3 regions of the Bradyrhizobium sp. 604_D8_N2_3 genome follow, and region 1 is predicted to be linked to each of the others. Evidence: predicted binding sites of a transcription regulator. Region 1 holds the regulator's gene; each other region holds the start of a gene.
What was found. The regulator HrcA, encoded in region 1, represses chaperone genes, less so after heat shock. The targets are predictions, from matches to a motif close to GTTAGCACTCNCNNNNNGNGAGTGCTAAC.

Region 1 (7,483 bases):
GGGCCTCGCCGGTTACCTGAAGGGCCGCAAGATCAAGCGCGTCTTCGTCGCCGGCCTCGCGACAGACTTCTGCGTCGCCTGGACCGCACTCGATGCGCGCAAGGCGGGCTTCGAGGTCTATGTGGTGGAGGACGCCTGCCGCGGCATCGACACGCAGGGTTCGCTCGCAAAAGCCTGGGCCGACATGGCCAAGGCCGGCGTGAAGCGGATTCAGTCCGCGGATATCGCGGTGAGCGCGTAAGCGGCGCGAAAAGCTGCCAAACCCTCATCCTGAGGAGCGTGCTCCTTAGCACGCGTCTCGAAGGATGAAGGCCGAGCTGCAACAGCCGGGCCTGCATGGTTCGAGACGGCGCTGACGCGCCTCCTCACCATGAGGATCAACCAGTGCGCCGCTCAGTTCACTTCGTTGCTGTTCGCAGCCGGTGCAGCCTTCGTGCCGCCCTTGGCGACACCGACCAGCGCCGGGCGCAGCACGCGCTCGCCGATGGTGTAGCCGGCCTGCATGACCTGCACGACGGTGCCCGCAGGCACCGACGCATCCGGCACCTCGTACATCGCCTGCTGGAAGTTCGGGTCGAACTTCTGGCCCTGCGGATCGAACTTCTTGACGCCGTGCTTTTCCAGCGCATTGAGCAGCGAGCGCTCGGTGAGCTCGACGCCCTCGATCAGCGAGGTCAGGCCGGGATCGGCCGCGGCACGGGCCTCGGCCGGAACGGCATCGAGCGCACGCTGGAGATTGTCGGCGATGTCGAGCACGTCGCGGGCAAAGCCGGTGATGCCGTAGAGGCGGGCGTCGGCGACCTCCTTGGTGGTGCGCTTGCGCAGATTTTCCATCTCGGCCAGCGTCCGCAGCATGCGGTCACGCGCCTCGGCGGCTTCCTTCTGCAACAGCTCGACCGAGCCGGGCTCCGGATCGTCGGGCATGATGTAGGGTTTTGACACCACGGGCTCGTCGGTCGGTGGGGTAGTGTCGTCGGGCTGCCGGTCTCGATCGGTCATCGGCTCTCTTCTCGAACTCGTCTCAAGGGATTGTTGGCCCGGATATCGTGCCTAAGCTCACGAAAATCAAGCGCCCGTGATCGGAGGAAACGCCGGTCAGCCCCCCAGGAGGCGGCTGACGATGCGCGCGGCGTAGTCCACGGTCGGGATTACGCGGGCATAATTCAGCCGCGTCGGCCCGATCACGCCCAAAACGCCGACGATGTGGCCGGCGGCATCCCGATAGGGTGAGATGATGGTGGAGGAGCCTGACAAGGAAAACAGTTTGTTCTCCGAGCCGATGAAGATCCGCACGCCCTCGGCGGTCTCGGCGCGTCCCAGAAGGTCGATCACGCCGCGCTTGGTCTCGAGATCGTCGAACAGCAGGCGAACGCGCTCCAGATCCTCCAGCGCGTGCAGATCCTCGAGCAGGTTGGCGTGGCCGCGAACGATCAGCTGGCGGTCCTCGTTCTCGCCGCCGGACCAGCTCGCAATACCGGCCGAAATCACCTTCTGCGTCAGTTGGTCGAGTTCGGCGCGGGCTTCGCCGAGCGCGGTTTCGAGCTCGAGCCGCGCCTCGGCCAGCGTGCGGCCGCGAATCCGCGCATTGAGGAAATTACCGGCTTCCGTGAGCGCCGAGGAGGGAACTCCCGGCGGCAGCGACAACACGCGGTTTTCGACCTGACCGTCCTCGCCGACCAGGATCACCAGCGCCTTTTCGGGTTCCAGCCGGACGAATTCGATGTGTTTCAGCCGCGCATTGGATTTCGGGGTCAACACGACCGCTGCGGCGCGGGTGAGACCGGACAGCCGCGTCAGCGCCTCCGACAGCGCCGCCTCGACCGATTGGGCGTGACCCACCGACGTCAACTGGCTCTGGATCGACTGCCGCTCGGCGTCATTGAGGTCGCCGACCTGCATCAGGGCGTCGACGAAGAAGCGTAAGCCCAGTTCCGTCGGCAATCGGCCGGCGGAGGTGTGGGGCGCATAGATCAGGCCGAGCTGTTCCAGGTCGGCCATGACGTTGCGGACCGAGGCCGGCGACAGCGGCATCGCGATCAGCCGCGAAATATTGCGCGACCCGACCGGCTCGCCGGTCGCGAGATAGCTTTCGACAATTTGACGAAAGATGTCGCGGGAACGCTCGTTGAGCTGGGCGAGGCCTGCGCGCGGCGCGATCAGATGGATCGGATCGTGATGGGCCACGGACGGTAACTCCTCTCAGACGCTTATAATTTGTCCATCCCGGAGGGTTCTGACAAGCGTGGCGTTTGCGGGGTGGAAAACTGGGGGTGAAAAAGCCTTGCCGCCCACCCTCACCCCACCTACAAGCACCGCGAATAGCCCTTTTCCGAGAGTTTTGGAGGATTTCCCATGCGGCCAAGCCGCCGTGCGCCCGACGAATTGCGCCCCGTGACGCTGGAGCGCGGCGTGGTCAAATATGCGGAAGGCTCCTGCCTGGTGAAATTCGGCGACACCCATGTGCTGGTCACCGCCACGCTGGAAGACCGCCTGCCGCCGTGGCTGAAGGGCCAAGGCCGCGGCTGGGTCACCGCCGAATACGGCATGCTACCACGCGCGACCTCCGAACGCACCCGCCGCGAGGCCTCCGCGGGTAAACAAAGCGGCCGTACCGTCGAGATTCAGCGCCTGATCGGCCGCTCGCTTCGTACCATCGTCGATCTCGAAGCGCTCGGTGAGCGCCAGATCACGGTCGATTGCGACGTGCTCCAGGCCGACGGCGGCACGCGCACGGCCTCGATCACCGGTGCCTGGGTCGCGCTCGCCGATTGCATCAACTGGATGAAGGCGCGCAACATGATCAAGGCCAAGGTGCTGCGCGACAACGTCGCCGCGATCTCCTGCGGCATCTACAACGGCACGCCCGTGCTCGACCTCGACTATGCCGAGGATTCGGAAGCCCAGACCGACGCCAATTTCGTCCTGACCGGCGATGGCCGCATCATCGAGGTGCAGGGCACCGCGGAACGCGAACCGTTCACACAAGACGAATTCCTCGCGCTGATGGCGCTGGCCCAGAAGGGCATTGCCCGTCTCGTGGACTTGCAGAAACTGGCCGTCGCGTAGTCAATAGGCCCATGCACCGCCGAATCACCGAAAAGCTCGTCATCGCGACCCACAATCCCGGCAAGCTCGCCGAGATGAAGGAGCTGCTCGCGCCTCACGGCATCGAGGCGGTGTCGGCCGGTGAGCTCGGCCTGCCCGAGCCCGACGAGACCGGCAACGATTTCCGCAGCAATGCCGCGATCAAGGCGATCGCGGCGGCGCAGGCGACCAAGCTTCCCTCCTTCGCCGACGATTCCGGCATAGTGGTCGACGCGCTCGATGGCGCGCCCGGCATCTACAGCGCGCGCTGGGCCGGTCCAGCAAAGGATTTTACCGCCGCGATGGCGCAGATCGAGCGCCTGTTGCAGGAGCGCGGCGCCACCACGCCCGACAAGCGCACCGCGCATTTCGTATCCGCGCTCTGCGTCGCCTGGCCCGACGATCATCTCGAAGAGGTCGAGGCGCGCGTCGACGGCACCTTGGCCTGGCCGCCGCGCGGCACCGCCGGCTTCGGCTATGATCCGATGTTCCTGCCCAATGGCCACGATCGCACGTTCGGCGAGATGACCAGTATCGAGAAGCACGGCCTGCCGCCGCTTGGCCTCGGCCTGTCGCATCGCGCCCGCGCCTTCGTGAAACTGGCGGAGATCTGCCTTGAGCCGCGCTAAGCAAGCTTTCGGCGTCTATGTACACTGGCCGTTCTGCCTGTCGAAGTGCCCCTATTGCGACTTCAACAGCCACGTCCGCCACGCCGCGATCGACGAGACGCGCTTCGCTTCAGCTTTCGCGCGCGAAATCGAAACGACCGCACAGCGTGCGCCCGGGCGTGAAGTCACCTCGATCTTCCTCGGCGGCGGCACGCCTTCACTGATGCAGCCCGCGACCGTCGGCGCGGTGCTCGATGCCATCGGCAAGCACTGGCACGTCGCCAGCGATGTCGAGGTCACGCTCGAGGCAAACCCGACCAGCGTCGAAGCCACGCGTTTTGCCGGCTATCGCGCCGCCGGCGTCAACCGCGTCTCGCTCGGCGTGCAGGCACTCGACGATGCCTCGCTGAAAGCGCTGGGCCGGATGCACAGCGCCCGCGAAGCGCTCGACGCTGTCGCCATCGCGCGCCGCTCGTTCGACCGCTACTCCTTCGACCTGATCTACGCACGCCCCGACCAGACACCGGCGATGTGGGCCGACGAGCTGCGTCTCGCGATCGATGAAGCCGCGGAGCATCTGTCGCTCTATCAATTGACGATCGAGGAAGGCACGCCGTTCTTCGGCCTGCACCAGGCCGGCAAATTGAAGACGCCGGACGAAGCCGTCGCGCGCGCGCTCTATGACGTCACGCAGGAGACCTGCGACAAGCTCGGCCTGCCCGCTTACGAGATTTCAAATCACGCGCGGCGCGGCGCCGAGTGCCGGCACAATCTGGTGTATTGGCGCGGCGATGAATATGCCGGCATCGGCCCCGGTGCCCATGGCCGCCTCGACATCGACGGGATCAGGCACGCCACCGCCACCGAGAAGCGCCCCGAAGCCTGGCTGATGCGGGTCGAAACCAACGGCCACGGCAACGTCACCGACGATCTCCTCAACAGCGAGGAGCGCGCCGACGAATTTCTGCTGATGGGGCTCCGCCTCGCCGAGGGCATCGACCCCGAGCGCTACAGCGCGCTGTCGGGCCGCCCGCTTGATCCCAAGCGCATCGCGCTGTTGCGCGAGGAGGGCGCGATCATCGTGGATGCGACGGGGCGCTTGCGGGTCACGAGCAGCGGATTTCCGGTGCTTGATGCAGTGGTCGCGGATCTGGCGGCATAGCGAGCTGCCGTAGCCCGGATGGAGCGCAGCGTAATCCGGGACGCTTTCGCCACTCGGATAGAACCCGGATTGCGCTGCGCTCCATCCGGACTACGAAGCCATCAAGCCCCAAAACTCTTCGGCGAGCCCGCGACCGCCACGCCACCACCTGTCGTCACCTTCATCACCGCTAACCCACGCTCATTCGTGCCATCGGCGCGGAAGCGGAACAGGCCGTCGATGCCGGCGAAGCCGGAAGGGTTGGTGAGCACATCCGGCGAGAAGCGCGTCGGGCCCTGCGTGCGCGCGAGCGCGGCGACGAGGGCGACCGCGTCATAGGCGAGCGTCGCGGTGCGGATCGGCTCGGCACCGTATTTGGTGCGATAGCGGCCGGAGAAGGCGCGGAAGCCGGCCGGGTCCGGCGCGGCGTAGAGACCGCCTTGCAAGTTTGCATTGGCATAGACGCGCGGATTGTCCCACAGGCCGGTGCCGAGCAGCTGGATGTTGCGCAAATTCGCGCCTGCGGCCGTCATCGCATCGGCCACCGCGACGACGGCATCGCCGTCATCGGCGATGAACAGCGCATCCGCGCTGCCGAGCTGCTGCGCCACGGTGCGTGCCGGCGTCGCGCGATCGGCGCCGTATTTCTCGAAGGCGACAATGCGGCCGCCGCGCCGCGGCACCGCCGCCTTCACCGCGGCCTCGACGACATTGCCATAGGCATTGTCGGGCACGAGCACGGCGACGGAACGTTTTCCGATGCTGGCGGAATATTCGACTATGCGGTTGACGTCGGACTCCGGCAGGAAGCTCAGCAGAAAGACGCCGCGGCCGGCGATGCTGGAATCGGTCGAGAACGCGATCACCGAGATGCCGCGCGTACGCGCGACCTGCGCCACCGCCGGCACCGACTGCGCGAACAGCGGGCCCAGGATGATCTCGGCGCCCTCGTCGACCGCCTGCTGCGCGCCCGCCTGGGCGCCTTGCGGGCTGCCGTTGTCGTCCTTGATCAGGAGCTGGATGTTGGGATTCTGGAACTCGGCCAGCGCCATCTCGGCGGCGTTGCGCATCGACTGCGCGGCAAGGCCGGCATTGCCGGCGGCCGAGAGCGGCAGGATCACGGCAACCTTCACCCCGCCGCTGCCGGCGGTGGTGGCCTGTTGCGGCGGTCCGGCCGGCTGAGCCGGGGCCGGGGAGGAGCTGCTGAACGGGTTGGAGAACTGGCTGAGACTCTGCTGCACGCCGGCGCAGGCCGACAGCAAGGGGGCGCCGAGTAACAGGCCGAGTGCGCTCCGCCGGGTCGCCCCCGATAATCGGGAGCCCTGAACGGGAGATTTAGGATCGCGCGGGCCCAGCATCACAACTTCTCTTCTGACCGACCGTCGGCCGGCCGGTCACAACATTCTTTCCACGACACAAGCCGCGGATTCAGGCATATTGTCGGCAAATAGTTAACTAAAACAAAAGGATAATGACCACTTAACGCGGCCACACCTCAAGCCCTGGCTAGCTGTCCACCATCCGTCACCCGCATCAAGGCGGCGTTTCCGCCGCGAATGTGGCGCCGACGCTTCATTCCCTCTGCAATGTGATGCCGGATGGATCACATTCCAGTCCTTCCTCACCCCTGACCTGGCGCGATCTTTTTCCGAGGACCGGTTCCCAGCCCCCGGGATCATGCCTAAGTTCGATTCATTATGCGCGTAAAGCCGAGCCCGATAAATACACCTGAAGCGACGGATCCCGCCTCGCGCGGTTTCTCCATCGACGCCCATCGGCTGACGGCGCCGAAGGCGGCGCCGGGCCTCCATCTGGTCGCCACCCCCATCGGCAATCTCGGCGACATCACGCTGCGCGCGCTTCAGACGCTCGCCGGCGTCGACGTCATCGCCTGCGAGGACACCCGCATCACGCGGCGCCTGACCGAGCGCTACGCGATCACGGCGCAGCTCAAGCAATATCACGAGCACAACGCGGAAGCGGCGCGTCCGAGGATCCTGGAGGCGCTGGGGCAGGGCGGCTCGATCGCGCTGGTGTCGGATGCCGGCACGCCGCTGATCTCCGACCCCGGTTTCAAGCTGGTGCGCGAGGTCTGCGCAGCCGGCCATGCGGTCTACGCGCTGCCCGGCCCGTCCTCGGTGCTGGCCGCGCTGTCGGTCGCCGCATTGCCGACCGACCGCTTCTTCTTCGAGGGCTTTCTGCCGGCGAAATCCGCCGCGCGAAAGTCGCGCCTTGCAGAGCTCGCCCGCATCGATGCGACGCTCGTGATGTTCGACTCCGGCAACCGCGTCCAGGACACGCTCGCCGAGCTTGCCGAGATCATGGGGACGCGCGAAGCCGCGATCTGCCGCGAATTGACGAAACTGCACGAGGAAATTTCGCGCGCCCCGCTGCAGGAGCTGGCACGCGGAGCGGACACGCTGGAGACGCGCGGCGAATTCGTGCTGGTGATCGCGCCGCCTGCGGCGGACGCGGAGCTGCTGACCTCGGATGCGCTCGACGGCCTGCTGCGCGAGCAGCTCGCCGCGCACAGCGTCAAGGATGCCGTCGCGCATGCGGTCGCGCTCTCGGGCCGACCGCGCCGCGAGGTCTATGCCCGCGCGCTCGAGCTCGCAAAGGACCTGAGGGACGGCGATGGCGAAGACTAAGG
Region 2 (7,483 bases), 8.2 Mb from region 1:
TTGCCGGCGCCTATGATTTTGCGCGCGAGGCCGATTTCGGCGCGCTGATGCGGCAGTTTCTGGAAGGCCTCCCCGATGGCGGCCTCGTGATGTGCCACCCCGGCTTCGTCGACGATGTCCTCACCGGCCTCGATCCGATGACCGACGTCCGCGAACGCGAGCATGCTTATCTTTCAGGCGATGGGTTTGCGCGCCTGCTGGCCGACAGCGGCGTCACGCTGGGGTGAAACCGGCGGAAAGCAAGCCGCTGGGCAGCTTGTCGCATACCGAAATTTAATCCGGCCGGCACTGTTGGGGCCACAATGGAACCCTACATCTGCCTCGCGCTTGGTTTGAGCGAGGGAGACTGATCATGACGCCGCAGGAACGCCAGCTCGTCGACGAGCTTTTCGACCGGCTTTCGAAACTGGAAAATGCACCGCGGGATCCCGACGCGATCGCCGCGATCTCCGACGGGCTGCGCAAGGCCCCCGGCGCGGTCTACGCACTGGTGCAGACCACGCTATTGCAGGACGAAGCGCTGAAGCGTGCTCATAACCGCATCCAGGAGCTGGAAGCGGCCCATGCGCCCGAGCAGGCGCAGTCCGGCGGCTTCCTCGATACCATGCGCGACTCGCTGTTCGGCGGAGGCCCCTCGCGCGGCTCGGTTCCGAACGTGCCGCCGCGTGACGCGCGGCCGGTCTGGAACACCGGTCAGGCGATGCCGCAGGCACAGCCCGGTTACGGCGCGCCGCCTCCTTATGGACAGGCCTACGGCCAAGGTCCAGGTCAAGCTCCGGGTCAGGGCTATGGCGCTCCGCCGATGGGCGGTGGCGGCGGCTCGTTCCTCGGCACGGCGGCGGCGGCCGCGGCCGGCGTCGTCGGCGGTTCGCTGCTGCTCTCCAGCATCCGCGGCATGATGGGCGGATCGCACCAGCAGGCCTTCGGCGACACCAACGCGCTCGGCGACCGCAGCGCTGGTGGAAGTCCCTGGGGCGGCAGCGACCAGTCCGGCGGCTCGCTCTCGCGCGATGCCGGTCTCAACGACATTGGCTCCAACCGCGACCGCGACGACGGTTCCCGCCAGGGCCTCACCGACCAGGCGTCGAACGACCGGGACAACAACAACGATCAGAACTACGACGACAACGACCACGACAACGGCAATATGGACATAGCCGACGACGACAGCGATTTCGGCGGCGGAGACGATGGCGGCAGCGACTACGCGTGAGGCTGCCCGATCAGCGCGACAAACAAAAACGGCCGCCCGGGAGGCGGCCGTTTTCATGTCGAGCGTCAGACGCTCACATCACCACGACCTTGGTGCCGACATTGACGCGGCCGTAGAGGTCGATGACGTCCTCGTTACGCATGCGGATGCAGCCTGAGGAGACGTTGGTGCCGATGGTCCAGGGCTCGTTGGAGCCGTGGATACGATAGAGCGTCGAGCCCAGATACATCGCGCGCGCGCCGAGCGGATTTTCCGGGCCGCCTTCCATGTGCCGCGGCAGGTCGGGCCGGCGCGCGATCATTTCCGCCGGCGGCGTCCAGTCCGGCCATTCGCGCTTGGCCGTGATCGACTTCACGCCGGACCAGGTGAAGCCGGGACGGCCGACGCCGATTCCGTAGCGCATCGCCCGGCCGTTGCCCTCGACCAGATAGAGGAACTTGTTCGGCGTATCGACCACGATGGTGCCGGCAGTTTCCTTGCCGCTATAGTCGACGGATTGCTTCTCGAATCTCGGATCGAACGGACGCTGGCGCGGATCGACCGCCTCCTGCTGGAGACCTGCGCCTTGCTGATATCCACCCTGCATCTGCGGCTCGCCCATCGGTGGCAGGCGGCGCTGGTCGTAATAGCCGGGCTGCTGCTGATAGACCGGCTGTTGCGGCGCGTAGGCCGGGCCGCGGCCGGGACCGTCACCGAACAGGAACTCGATGAAGCCGCCGCCCATATTCGCATTGGAGGCGACACGCACCGGCGCCGGCTGCACCTGCGGCTGGTAGAGCACCGCGGGCGGATCGTTCGGCACACTATTGTCGAAGGCGCTGGCGCTGTTCGCGCCGGCAATGAAGGTGCAAGCGCTGCCGAGCAGCGCGACAGACATTTTCTTGAACATCGACGTACTCTGTACTGTTTCGTCTAGATCCCATGCGTCGTGCAGAGCCGATGGCTGACCGGCGACCGCGACGTGGTCAATAAAGAGCAAAAGCCGTTTTGTTTGGTAAACGTATCAGCCGTTTCGATTCACCACGTCGCGAGCGAGGGTGCAATTTGGCGATCAGCGTTTATTTTCGATGAACGCCGCAGGCCCATGGTTAATCGCTTCCTTTCGCGCCGTCGCGTGCGGCCGCGCAACAGTTCCCGCTGTGAACCTCGTGTTAAATTGCTTCTGTCTACAAAGACGCGTGAGTGAGGTGGGGGGAGTTCCTGATGGCTATTCACCGCAAACGTTTTCGTGTCGAGGAGGCTATTGTCGGCGAGATGCCCAGCCCCGAAATGATTGAGGAGGCTGCGCCGATGCATAACGAGATCATGGCGGAGCTGCGTGCGATCCGCGCACAGATGGCGAAGGGCACCGTGCCCTTGTCCGGCAGCGCGGCCATGGCGGCGATCGACGCCTCCACCGCCCACGAGCTCTCTGAAGCTCGTACCATGCTCGATACCTACCGGGCGCAGATCGAGCAGTGCGAGAAGCTGAAGGTCGAGCTCGACCTCATCCACGACGCCATCGATCGCACCAAGCGCGAGATCGCGACGCTGCACGGCAAGAGCTTCGACGGCGGCGAAATGGCCAAGGTCAATGGCGAGCTCGGCGCGGTCGTCGGCGGCACCGAGCAGGCGACCCAGCAGATCCTCGAAGCCGCCGAATCGATCGACCAGGCGGCCAGCGCGATGTCCAAGGTGCAATCGGCCGATCAGCAGAAGCGGCTCGCCGACGACATCCAGGAACGCGTCATCTCGATCTTCGAAGCCTGCAACTTCCAGGACCTGACCGGCCAGCGCATCAGCAAGGTCATGACCACGATGAAGTTCATCGAGCAGCACATCAATGCGATGATGGAGATCTGGGGCGGCGTCGACGCGATCAAGGCCCATGTGCCCGCGCCGGCCGACACCCGCAGCGAGGACGAAAAGCTCCTCAACGGCCCCAAGCTCGCCGGCGACGTCGGCCACGCCTCGCAGGACGACATCGACGCGCTGTTCGACTGATCGGGCGCGGCATTACGGAAAAACAAAACGCCGGCGAGAGCCGGCGTTTTTTGTTTTTGGAGCATCCCCTCCACTGTCATCGCCCGGCTTGATGTTCAGCCCGGGACATGACCGGGCGATCCAGTATTCCAGAAACTGCGAGGCTAGAACCGAAAAGCCGCGGCGTACTGGATGCCCCGCCTTCGCGGGGCATGACGAAGTAGAGAGACTACGCCCTTGGCGCGCAGCGGACGTAGACCATGTTGCCGTAGCGGGTGGCGGCGTCCTTGTCGATGAAGCGGGTGATCAGGACGCGGCCGTCGAAGGAGACGATCTCGCGGTCCTGCTCGCCGGGGGTGGGCCCCGCCGGGCCGATGTAGTTCTTGCCGCTGGGCGAGCCCTTCAGCCGCAGCTCCTGCGGCGTCGCCTGGTCGGCGAGATGCATGATCACGCCGCCGGAGGAACCGGCGGTGATCACGTAGGGATTCTTGCACTGCGCCCGGGCCGCGGCCTCGGTGCGGGCACGGTCGGCCGGGTTCTGGAACGAGGCGAGACCCCAGCGGCCGACGATCTCGTCGGCGCGGATGCTCGCCGGCATTTCCGGGCCGGTGCCGGGCTCGGCCTCGGGCGGCGGCGAAGACGACGAGAACGACGGCAGGCTCATACCGCCGCCACAGGCGCCAAGCAGCAGCGCCAGGCAGGAGGCGGCCGCCAGATTGGCAACCGTGCGTGCGTGAGCTGACCTGATCATGACATTCCCCCGAGCAAACCGTCCCCCAAATGAGACCCCGACCGCATCCCTCCTGCAGCCAAGCGCAAAACCGCTGTCGGAGCAATGACGTCCTTTATACGCCAGCGCGACCAATATGTTTCTATAGACACGATCCTATATCCGCCTCACCAATCGCTTAACCACCCTTGCTTGACAGGATCGCGGCCAAGCCATATTTCCGGGCGCACTATTAGCACTCGGAAAGCCCGATTGCTAAGCGCGCCGTTCGATCCTCGGCAAGAGGGTGGACGGACGCCGCCCCTACCCACTTCCATTCCTTCCGAAGCGAGCCTCCAAAGGGAAACGTCATGGCTAAATCCAAATTTCGTCCGCTGCATGACCGTGTCGTGGTCAAACGTATCGACGCCGAGGAAAAGACCAAGGGCGGCATCATCATTCCGGACACCGCCAAGGAAAAGCCGTCCCAGGGCGAGGTCGTCGCCGTCGGCCCCGGCGGCCGCGACGAGGCCGGCAAGCTGATCCCGATCGACCTCAAGGTCGGCGACCGCGTGCTGTTCGGCAAGTGGTCGGGCACCGAGGTCAAGATCGACAACGAAGAGCTCCTGATCATGAAGGAGTCGGACATCATGGGCGTCATGGCCTAAAGCCGCCAGCCTGAACAGCCGCTGAATGTCATGCCCGGATCGCGCGATCCGGGCATTCGGTCATTCCGCAAGCGGCAGACACATCACGAAACACGAGGGATTGAAGAAATGGCTGCCAAAGACGTCAAGTTTTCCGGAGACGCGCGCGAACGCATGCTGCGCGGCGTCGACATTCTCGCCAACGCCGTCAAGGTGACGCTCGGTCCGAAGGGCCGCAACGTCGTCATCGAGAAGAGCTTCGGCGCACCCCGCATCACCAAGGACGGCGTCACCGTCGCCAAGGAGATCGAGCTCGAGGACAAGTTCGAGAACATGGGCGCGCAGATGCTGCGCGAAGTCGCCTCCAAAACCAACGACACCGCGGGTGACGGCACCACCACCGCGACCGTGCTGGCCCAGGCCATCGTGCGCGAAGGCGCCAAGGCTGTTGCCGCCGGCATGAACCCGATGGACCTCAAGCGCGGCATCGACACCGCGGTTACGGCTGTCATCAAGGACATCGAGAAGCGCGCCAAGCCGGTCGCCGCCTCCTCCGAGGTCGCCCAGGTCGGCACTATCTCGGCCAACGGCGATGCCGCCATCGGCAAGATGATCGCCCAGGCGATGCAGAAGGTCGGCAACGAGGGCGTCATCACCGTCGAGGAGAACAAGTCGCTCGACACCGAGGTCGACATCGTCGAGGGCATGAAGTTCGACCGCGGCTATCTGTCGCCCTACTTCGTCACCAACCCCGAGAAGATGACCGCCGAGTTCGAGGACGCCTACATCCTCCTGCACGAGAAGAAGCTGTCCGGCCTGCAGGCCATGCTGCCGGTGCTGGAAGCCGTGGTGCAGTCGGGCAAGCCGCTCGTCATCATCGCCGAGGACGTCGAGGGCGAGGCGCTGGCCACCCTGGTCGTCAACCGCCTCCGTGGCGGCCTCAAGGTCGCCGCCGTCAAGGCGCCGGGCTTCGGCGACCGCCGCAAGGCCATGCTCGAGGACCTCGCGATCCTCACCGGCGGCCAGCTCATCTCCGAGGACCTCGGCATGAAGCTCGAGAACGTCACGGTGAAGATGCTCGGTCGTGCCGGCAAGGTCGTGATCGACAAGGAGAACACCACGATCGTCAAGGGCGCCGGCAAGAAGCCGGAGATCGAGGCCCGCGTCGGCCAGATCAAGGCCCAGATCGAGGAGACCACCTCGGACTACGACCGTGAGAAGCTCCAGGAGCGTCTCGCCAAGCTCGCCGGCGGCGTCGCGGTGATCCGCGTCGGCGGCGCGACCGAGATCGAGGTCAAGGAGAAGAAGGACCGCGTCGAGGACGCGCTCAACGCCACCCGCGCCGCGGTGCAGGAAGGCATCGTCCCCGGCGGCGGCGTCGCGCTGCTGCGGGCCAAGAAGGCGGTGGGCCGTCTCACCAACGCCAATGCCGACGTCCAGGCCGGCATCAACATCGTGCTGAAGGCGCTGGAAGCCCCGATCCGCCAGATCTCCGAGAACGCGGGCGTGGAAGGCTCGATCGTGGTCGGCAAGATCCTGGAGAACAAGTCCGAGACCTTCGGCTTCGACGCCCAGAACGAGGACTATGTCGACATGGTCGAGAAGGGCATCATCGATCCCGCCAAGGTGGTCCGCACCGCGCTGCAGGACGCCTCGTCCGTGGCCGGCCTGCTGGTGACCACCGAGGCCATGGTCGCCGAAACGCCGAAGAAGGAAGCTCCGCCCGCCATGCCGGGCGGCGGCGGCATGGGCGGCTTCTAAGCCTCCGTTCCGTTACAATGTTGCGAAGGCCGCCTCCGGGCGGCCTTCTTTTTTGCCGACCCTGCCCCTTCTGCTTTCCAATTCAACCGGCGGCCAAAACCCACTACGGTGGCGCGCCGATTCGATTGCGCGAGGATTCATCGATGCGTGCGCTTCTGGTTTGTTCGACAGCCCTTTTGGCGGCCCTGCTTGCCGTCTCGCCCGATGTCGCATCGGCCCAGATGAAGCTGTCGCCGAAGGCCACGGCGCCGGGCGGGACGGAGACCCGCTATTTCACCTCGATTGACGGCCTGATGGACGGCAATGCCGACGTGATCCTGAAGGAGACGCGGCAGGGCAAGACGGTGACGGCGGCCGTGCTCGACGTCTGCTATCCCGTCGCAAAGAATTCCGACCGCAAGGACCGCTTCGTCGTCAATCTCCAGGTCGCGGGCCAGAACCTGACGGGCACGACCCAGAGCCTCGGCGAGAAGGCGCCCGTCACCGTCAAGCTGCTGCGCAAACAGTCCGGCGACACGTTCGAGTTCCGCGGCCAGATCGCGATCGGCCAGGCCGTGACCGAGGTCACCTCGCCCGACAATTCCGATCTCAGCGAGAAGGAATTTCAGGACAACCAGACCTCCGACGACGGCATCACGCCGCAGCCGAAGGATTTCACCGACGTCTCTCCGGAAGCGATCGCGGTCAAGGTCAAGCTGGATGCGGCGACCGAGTTCCTGAAGAGCCTGAAGGGCCAGGACGTCGAGGTGACGCTGGCGAGCCTGACCGTCGGCTGCGACGCGCTGCGTGCCGGCGAGCAGACCATCAACATGTCGGTCGATCCGGAACGCGCCGGCGCGCTGCTGGCGAAGTTCAAGGCGATGCCCGGCGTCACCGCGGCGGGCTGGACCGCGGGCATGACCGAGATGGACCGCACCATCCGCTTTCCCGCGGCCGACTGGCGCGACGGCGACAAGATCAGCCGGGACAAGCTCGCCTCAGCCGTCGCCGGCGTGATGAGCCGGACGCTTGCGGCAAAGCAGGTCTCGCACAGCTTCAACCCGGCCACCGGCAAGCTCAAGCTCGTCTTCAAGCGGCCGAACCAGGATTTTCCGGCACTCGAGCTCACCGACACGATCGAGGTTGCAGGCCTCATCTCGCCCGACAAGCCCGGCACGACCGACAAACTGATGCTTTGGATCGGCAGCCCCT
Region 3 (7,483 bases), 5.7 Mb from region 1:
CTGCGAGCTTGGCGAGACGCTCCTGGAGCTTCTCACGGTCGTAGTCCGAGGTGGTCTCCTCGATCTGCGCCTTGATCTGGGCCACGCGCGCCTCGATGTCGGCCTTCTTGCCGGCGCCGTTGACGATCGTGGTGTTCTCCTTGTCGATCATCACCTTCTTGGCGCGACCGAGCATGTTGAGCGTGACGTTCTCGAGCTTGATGCCGAGATCTTCCGAGATCGCCTGGCCGCCGGTCAGGATCGCGATGTCCTGCAGCATGGCCTTACGGCGATCGCCGAAGCCCGGAGCCTTGACGGCCGCGACCTTCAGACCACCGCGCAGACGGTTCACGACGAGGGTCGCAAGCGCTTCGCCTTCGACGTCCTCGGCGACGATGACCAGCGGCTTGCCGGTCTGCACCACGGCCTCGAGCAGCGGCAGCAGCTCGTTCAGCGAGGAGAGCTTCTTCTCGTTGATGAGGATGTAGGCGTCGTCCATCTCAACGCGCATCTTGTCGGCGTTGGTGACGAAGTAGGGCGAGATGTAGCCGCGGTCGAACTGCATGCCCTCGACGACGTCGAGCTCGGTCTCGAGCGACTTGGCTTCCTCGACGGTGATGACACCCTCGTTGCCGACCTTCTTCATGGCGTCGGAGAGGAACTTGCCGATTTCGGCATCGCCGTTGGCGGAGATGGTGCCGACCTGGGCGATCTCGTCGTTCGAGGTGACCTTCTTGGAGTTCTTGACGAGGTCGGCGACCACGGCTTCCACGGCCAGGTCGATACCACGCTTCAGGTCCATCGGGTTCATGCCGGCGGCAACCGACTTTGCGCCTTCACGAACGATCGCAGCCGCGAGCACGGTTGCGGTGGTGGTGCCATCGCCGGCCGCGTCAGCCGACTTGGAGGCGACTTCGCGCACCATCTGCGCGCCCATGTTCTCGAACTTGTCGTCGAGCTCGATCTCCTTGGCGACGGTGACGCCGTCCTTGGTGATGCGGGGAGCGCCGAACGACTTGTCGAGGACGACGTTGCGGCCCTTGGGGCCGAGCGTCACCTTGACGGCGTTGGCGAGGATGTCGACGCCACGCAGCATCTTGTCGCGTGCATCGACGCCGAATTTGACTTCTTTAGCTGACATCTGGATTTTTCCTTAGGTGTTTAGCTGGTGGGGAGAGGGGGCTCTTAGGCCGCCTTCTTCTTGGAAGCGGGGACGTCGAGGACGCCCATGATGTCGCTTTCCTTCATGATCAGCAGGTCGACGTTGTCGATCTTGACTTCAGTGCCGGACCACTTGCCGAACAGCACGCGGTCGCCGACCTTCAGGTCGATCGGGATCAGCTTGCCAGCTTCGTCGCGGCCACCGGGGCCGACGGCGACGACTTCGCCCTGCGAGGGCTTTTCCTTGGCAGTGTCGGGAATGATGATGCCGCCGGCGGTCTTCTCTTCTGCGTCGATACGCTTGACCACGACGCGGTCGTGAAGCGGACGGAATTTCATGCAGTCCTCCTAAGTAGTTGCACGGTATGGGAATTTTTTGGCGTTAGCAGTCTGTGCCCGCGAGTGCTAGCACAGGCGAGGCTGAAATAGGACAGGAATTTTGCGGGGGCAAGGGCTTCTAGCAGAAAAATCGGCACTCTGAAGGCCCGGGTGCCAGAATCTCTTTACCATCGTTAACCCGCCCGGTGACCGTATTAGCACGGAGCCGCCTCTGCTGCTAAAGCATTGAATTTCAACAGCTTGTTAAACTTTTAGGCTTGAGATGGATTGTCAGTTTGCGTCACATTTCTCTCATGTGAGCGCATCAGTACCGGGTGGCTCGTAAGGCGCACACCGACCAAGCCGCCCCTTGAATGCGCTCCTGCAAAGGAGGTTGGCATGGGCTTGCGGAGTGGGGGCGTTTCCGAAGATTTCCGGAAACAGCTTTTGGGTTACGGGCTGACGACGGCGCAAATTCTCTATCGGATGCCCGATCATCCCTCGCTTCTCCAGACCTACGTCTGGCAGAACTACGACATGTTTCCGAAATTTCCGGCGCTGAAGGATTTCCTGGCGTTCTGGCAGGAGAAGCTCGACGGTCCGCTCCATTCGGTGACCGTCGCGCATTCCAAGCTGATCAAGCCGGCCGAGCTGCGCGCCGTGGATGGCGTGTTCCGGCTGCATTGAACAGCGCGCCGGCATCGTAGAGTGGGCAAAGGCGCGCTCGCGCCGTGCCTACCATCTCTCCACGATTGCATCTGGCAATGGTGGGCACGCTTTCGCTTTGCCCACCCTACGATATCTCGTTCTGTGCTAGCTTCCGCCTATAACAACAGGGAGGCGGCCCATGGCCAAGAAAACAAAATCGCGCAGTGCAGCCCAGGCCGCGGTGAAGAAGCGGAGCGGAGCCAAGGCCGTGGCACGATCCTCGGCGCGCAAGGCGGTGAAGGCAAAGGCGCGCACGACACCGGCGAAGGCCGCTCCGAAAAAGCCCGCTCGTCCCAAGCAGCGCATCGCCATCAGCCATCACCGCGAGGAAGACTTCAAGGCCGACGGCCTGCGCGTCTACGCCAAGTATCGCGACCTCGGCATCGCCGAAGCCAGCCACGGCCTCGCGCAAGCCCACGTGATCCGCCTGCAAGGCCCCTGCGATCCGAACGAGGTGTCGAAGCTGCACTTCCACGACGTCGAATTCCAGATGGTCTACGTGCTCAAGGGCTGGGTGAAGACCTACATGGACGGCCAGGGCGAGACCTTGATGAAGGAAGGCAGCGCCTGGACCCAGCCGCCGAAGATCAAGCACATGATCCTGGATTATTCGGATGACGTGGAGCTGCTGGAGGTGATCCTGCCGGCGGAGTTCAGGACGGTGGAGTTGAAGGCGTAGGCGCGGTCTTTCCGCCGTCATTGCGAGGAGCCCGCGACAAAATTGCGAAGCAATTTTGCGCTGGCGACGAAGCAATCCAGAAATCTTTCCGCGGAGACGGTCTGGATTGCTTCGCTTCGCTCGCAATGACGGGTGGAGAGAGCCTAACTCAACACCCCCACGACCGCGCCCATCAGGCACGTCGTCAGCGTTCCCGAGACGATCGATTTCAGCCCGAGCGCGTTGATCTCCTCGCGCCGCTCCGGCGCCATCACCCCTAAGCCGCCGATCATGATGCCGAGGCTGGCGAAATTGGCGAAGCCGCACATTGCGTAGAGCATGATCAGGCGCGAGCGCGGATCGAGCGTATCGGGCGGCAGTTTCGAGAAGTCGACATAGGCGATCAGCTCGTTGAGCACGGTCTTGGTGCCCATCAGGCTGCCGGCGGTCACCGCCTGGTCCCAGGGCAATCCCATCAGCCAGCACACCGGCGCCATCACGAGGCCGAGCAGGCGTTGCAGCGAGATCGCGGCGCCGCCGATATTGGGCAGCAGTCCGAGGACGGCATTGACGAGATAGACCAGTGCCACCAGCACCAGCAGCATGGCGACGATGTTGATCAGCAGTTCGATCCCCGCGCTCGTCCCCTTGACGATCGCATCCATCGGGCCGGAGACGTCCATCTCAGGATCCTCCAGCGCGCCGCCGGTGCGCTTGTCTGACGTCTCCGGCACCATGATCAGGCTGACGAGGATCGCGGCCGGCGCGCCCAGCACGGAGGCGATGACGAAATGCGCGGCGGCATCGGGAATGAGCGGCGCCAGCAGCGTCGCATAGAGCACCAGCACCGTGCCGGCGATGCCGGCCATGCCGCCGGTCATTACCAGGAACAATTCGCTGCGGGTCATCTGCGCCAGATAGGGCCGCACGAACAGCGGCGCCTCGACCATGCCGAGGAAGATGTTGGCCGCGGTCGAGAGCCCGACCGCGCCGCCGACGCCCAGCGTCCGCTCCAGCAGCCAGGCCATGCCGCGCACGACCGGCGGCAGCACGCGCCAGTAGAACAAGAGCGTCGTCAGCACGCTCATGACCAGCACGATCGGCAGCGCCTGGAACGCCAGGATGAAATCGGCGCCCGGCACCTTCAGATCGAAGGGCAGGGGACCGCCTCCGACATAGCCGAACACGAAGGAGGAGCCGGCGCGCGAGGCCGCCGAGATCGCGCCGACCGCGTCGTTGATGGCGCCGAAGGCGCGCGCGACGACGGGCACCTTCAGGAGCACGACCGCGGTGACGAAGGTTGCGACAAGCCCGATCGCTGCTTGGCGAGCCGAGGCTGCGCGGCGATTCTCGCTCAGCACCCAGGCGATCAATAGCAATGCGAAAACGCCGAGTGCCGATTGCAGCCGAAGCATGATGTCCCCAAACCCTCAATGATTATGGCCGCGCGTGCGTTGCAAACGCAATGCCGGAAGGCCGCCGGAGCCGCCCGCTGTTGACAAGCAGGCCTGCGTCAGCCACGCGGGGCGGGTCGAAATCAGGGGGCGGACGGTCCAAGCGTGACCCAAGAGGCGATGACAGAGCAGCCGATATCCTCGAATCCGCCGGTCACCGCCCGCGCACTTCTCTCCCACCGCGCATTCCTGTTCTTCCTGCTTTCGCGCAGCCTGTCGCGCTTTTCCAGCCAGATCGCGGCGGTCGCGATCGGCTGGCAGATCTATGATCTCACCGGCTCGGCCTTCGATCTCGGCATGGTCGGCCTCGTGCAGTTCCTGCCCACCGCGCTTCTGGTGTTCGTCGCCGGCCACGCCGCCGACCGTTTCGAGCGCAAGCGCGTGGTCCAGCTCTGCCAGCTCGTGGAAGCCGCCACCGCGCTCTATCTCGCAATCATCACCTATCTCGGCCTGGTCAGCGAGGTGCAGATCTTCATCGCGACCTTCGTGCTCGGCATTGCCGGCGCCTTCGAGAGCCCGACCACTGCGGCTCTCTTGCCGCTGATCGCGCCGCAGGGATCGCTCCAGCGCGCAACCGCAGTCGCGAGCGGCGCGGGGCAGGTCGCGACCATCACGGGTCCGGCGCTCGGCGGCTTTGCCTATGCGGTCGCGCCGCATCTTGCCTATGCCGTGATGCTGCTGTTCTGGATTCTCGGGATGATTTTGACTGGCTTCATCCGGCCGCGCCCGCAGGCGGTCTCCAAGGAGGGGACGGACGCCGACAACATCTTCGCCGGCGTCCGCTTCATCCGCAGCAATCCGGCGATCCTCGGCACCATCTCGCTCGATCTGTTTGCCGTGCTGTTCGGCGGCGTCACCGCTCTGTTGCCGATCTATGCCCGCGACATCCTCCAGACCGGCCCGATGGGGCTCGGGATCTTGCGCGCCGCGCCCGCGGTCGGTGCGCTGCTGATGACCATGGTGCTCGCGCGTCACGCCATCTCGCGGCATGTGGGCCTGCGCATGTTCCAGGCTGTGATCGTGTTCGGCGTCGCCACGGTCGTGTTCGCGCTGTCGTCGTGGATGTGGCTGTCGGTGTTGTCGCTCGCGGTTCTGGGCGCCGCCGACACGATCAGCGTCGTGATCCGCTTCTCGCTGGTGCAGCTCTCAACCCCCGACGAGATGCGCGGCCGGGTCGGCGCGGTGAACTTCCTCTTCATCAACGCCTCCAACCAGCTCGGCCAGTTCGAGAGCGGCGTCGCAGCCGCGCTGCTCGGCGCGATGCCTGCGGCCGTGCTCGGCGGCGTCTGCACCGTCGCGGTCGCGCTGCTGTGGATGAAGCTGTTTCCGGCGCTGCGGCAGGTGGAGAGCTTGGAGTAGGGCTCCGCTCTATCATCCGTCATTGCGAGCGCAGCGAAGCAATCCAGACTGCTACCGTGGAGGCGTGGTCTCTCACCAGGAGACCACGACGAGACTGCGTTGGTCGTCCCAGTTGTCGAGAAAGCTGGTTCGGAAATCCTGCTGTGCCTCAGCAATCGTTAGTTCGAATATTCTCTGCGCGTACGACTTTTCAACGAACATCCCGTCCGGGAGGAATTCGTTGAAAAAGGCGTCAGCGACGGCGTTTCTTTGATACCCGATCTGTTTGGTGTAGACGACATCCTCCAATCTATCGATCATCGGATACTGCTTGATCTTGAAGGTCTTCAATCTCTTCAAGACATTTGGCGGCAGTTGCGGCTTCGGCGCGAAAAAGCTTCTCTTGTCGGTAAAGTATAGACCCGTCTGGGTCGGGTTCATCGGATCCGATTCGCCTGTGGGGCAGAAATAAAAGCTGTCGGAGAATTTTCCGATCCCTGACAGCTCCCGTTGATGAAGGGCTTGATAGTAGTCTCGCGCGGAGAATCCGTGATCGGAAAGAAGCCGCTCAAAGTCGATATACTGATTTGTTTTCTTGCGGCTGAATTGAACGATCTTCTGAAGTTGAGCCTGCTCGACGTCGATGATGACAGGAAAATCAGTGACGTCATCGTCGATGTGAAGATGATATATGTCCAAACCCATTTGTACCGTTCCGAACGATTTGCGGAGCCGCCGGGTAATGGCCGGGATTATGGCTCTACCCTAGGTGGCTCATACCTTAGTTCGGGATTGTGACATGCTTTCTCGCTGTTTCCCGGCTCTGCGCGCGTGTAAGGACGATTGTCGAGGCGGGGCCAGGACTTATTCCGTCTCACCCCGCTTGCGGGGAGACTTCGCGGCGCCTTGACGCCTACTGTGCATGGGGTTGTTTTTCAGTTTTTTGAGTCAGGCCCTCTCCCCGCAAGCGAGGAGAGGGAAGAGAGGTCTTCAGCCCCGTCCGACAAACGGCATCTTGGTGGCCATGACGGTCATCGTCAGCACGTTGGCATCGAGCGGCAGGCCGGCCATGTAGGCGACGGCGTCGCCGACCGCCTTGGCGTCCATGCGCGGCTCGTGCTTGGTGGTGCCGTCGGGCTGCAGCACGCCGGGGCCGTTGACCATGCGATCGGTCATGGGCGTGGCGGCATTGCCGATGTCGACCTGGCCGACCGCGATGTCGTACATGCGGCCGTCGAGGTTGGAGGCCTTGGTGAGGCCCGTGATGGCATGCTTGGTCGAGGTGTAGGCCGCCGAGAACGGACGCGGCGCGTGCGCCGAGATCGAGCCGTTGTTGATGATGCGGCCGCCGCGCGGGCTCTGGTCCTTCATGATGCGGAAGGCGTGCTGGGTGCACAGGAACGGGCCGGTGAGGTTGGTGTTCACCACCGCCTGCCACTGCTCGAGGCTGAGATCCTCGAAGTTCACCGCCGGCGCGCCCATGCCGGCATTGTTGAACAGCACGTCGAGCCGGCCGTAGGTCGCCTTCACCTTGTCGAACAGCGCGGCAATGGAGTCCGGCTTGGTCATGTCCGCGGTGACGCACAGGCTCTTGCCTGCGGGGCCGAGCTTTGCGGTCTCCTCGAGCATGTCGAGCCGGCGCCCGACCAGCACCACGGTGAAGCCGATGTTCATCAACGCCAGCGACGCCGCGCGCCCGACACCGGTGCCCGCGCCCGTCACCACTGCGATCTTGTTTGCTTCACTCATCGTTTCCTGCCTTTTCTCTCTTCAAGTTGGCTGTCAGGTTTTTGGTTCTTTTTCGTTCTTGTAGGGCGGCCGCGGAATGTTCTGATGCGCCGCGCGCAGGGCCGCCGACCAGCGCGAA

Region 2: AB7245_RS40325 (co-chaperone GroES) is a predicted target of HrcA. The motif match lies at 4,137-4,165, and genes of this name have one in related genera.
Region 3: AB7245_RS28500 (co-chaperone GroES) is a predicted target of HrcA. The motif match lies at 1,522-1,550, and genes of this name have one in related genera.

The regions. Positions count from the first base shown of each region.
Region 1 covers NZ_JBPWPM010000001.1:219,724-227,206, forward strand. The annotation lists gene pncA (bifunctional nicotinamidase/pyrazinamidase) at 1-241, shown strand, start outside; gene grpE (nucleotide exchange factor GrpE) at 394-999, opposite strand; gene hrcA (heat-inducible transcriptional repressor HrcA) at 1,096-2,184, opposite strand; gene rph (ribonuclease PH) at 2,353-3,066, shown strand; gene rdgB (RdgB/HAM1 family non-canonical purine NTP pyrophosphatase) at 3,078-3,713, shown strand; gene hemW (radical SAM family heme chaperone HemW) at 3,700-4,854, shown strand; gene AB7245_RS01005 (penicillin-binding protein activator) at 4,956-6,191, opposite strand; gene rsmI (16S rRNA (cytidine(1402)-2'-O)-methyltransferase) at 6,531-7,481, shown strand; gene AB7245_RS01015 (YraN family protein) at 7,468-7,483, shown strand, end outside.
Region 2 covers NZ_JBPWPM010000001.1:8,379,893-8,387,375, forward strand. The annotation lists gene AB7245_RS40300 (ChbG/HpnK family deacetylase) at 1-227, shown strand, start outside; gene AB7245_RS40305 (DUF2076 domain-containing protein) at 353-1,213, shown strand; gene AB7245_RS40310 (L,D-transpeptidase) at 1,287-2,102, opposite strand; gene AB7245_RS40315 (protein phosphatase CheZ) at 2,417-3,196, shown strand; gene AB7245_RS40320 (hypothetical protein) at 3,405-3,926, opposite strand; gene AB7245_RS40325 (co-chaperone GroES) at 4,256-4,552, shown strand; gene groL (chaperonin GroEL) at 4,661-6,292, shown strand; gene AB7245_RS40335 (hypothetical protein) at 6,436-7,483, shown strand, end outside.
Region 3 covers NZ_JBPWPM010000001.1:5,927,297-5,934,779, reverse strand. The annotation lists gene groL (chaperonin GroEL) at 1-1,120, opposite strand, end outside; gene AB7245_RS28500 (co-chaperone GroES) at 1,165-1,479, opposite strand; gene AB7245_RS28495 (usg protein) at 1,858-2,145, shown strand; gene AB7245_RS28490 (cupin domain-containing protein) at 2,306-2,845, shown strand; gene AB7245_RS28485 (NupC/NupG family nucleoside CNT transporter) at 2,989-4,239, opposite strand; gene AB7245_RS28480 (MFS transporter) at 4,399-5,637, shown strand; gene AB7245_RS28475 (hypothetical protein) at 5,710-6,321, opposite strand; gene AB7245_RS28470 (SDR family oxidoreductase) at 6,607-7,365, opposite strand; gene AB7245_RS28465 (proteasome-type protease) at 7,399-7,483, opposite strand, start outside.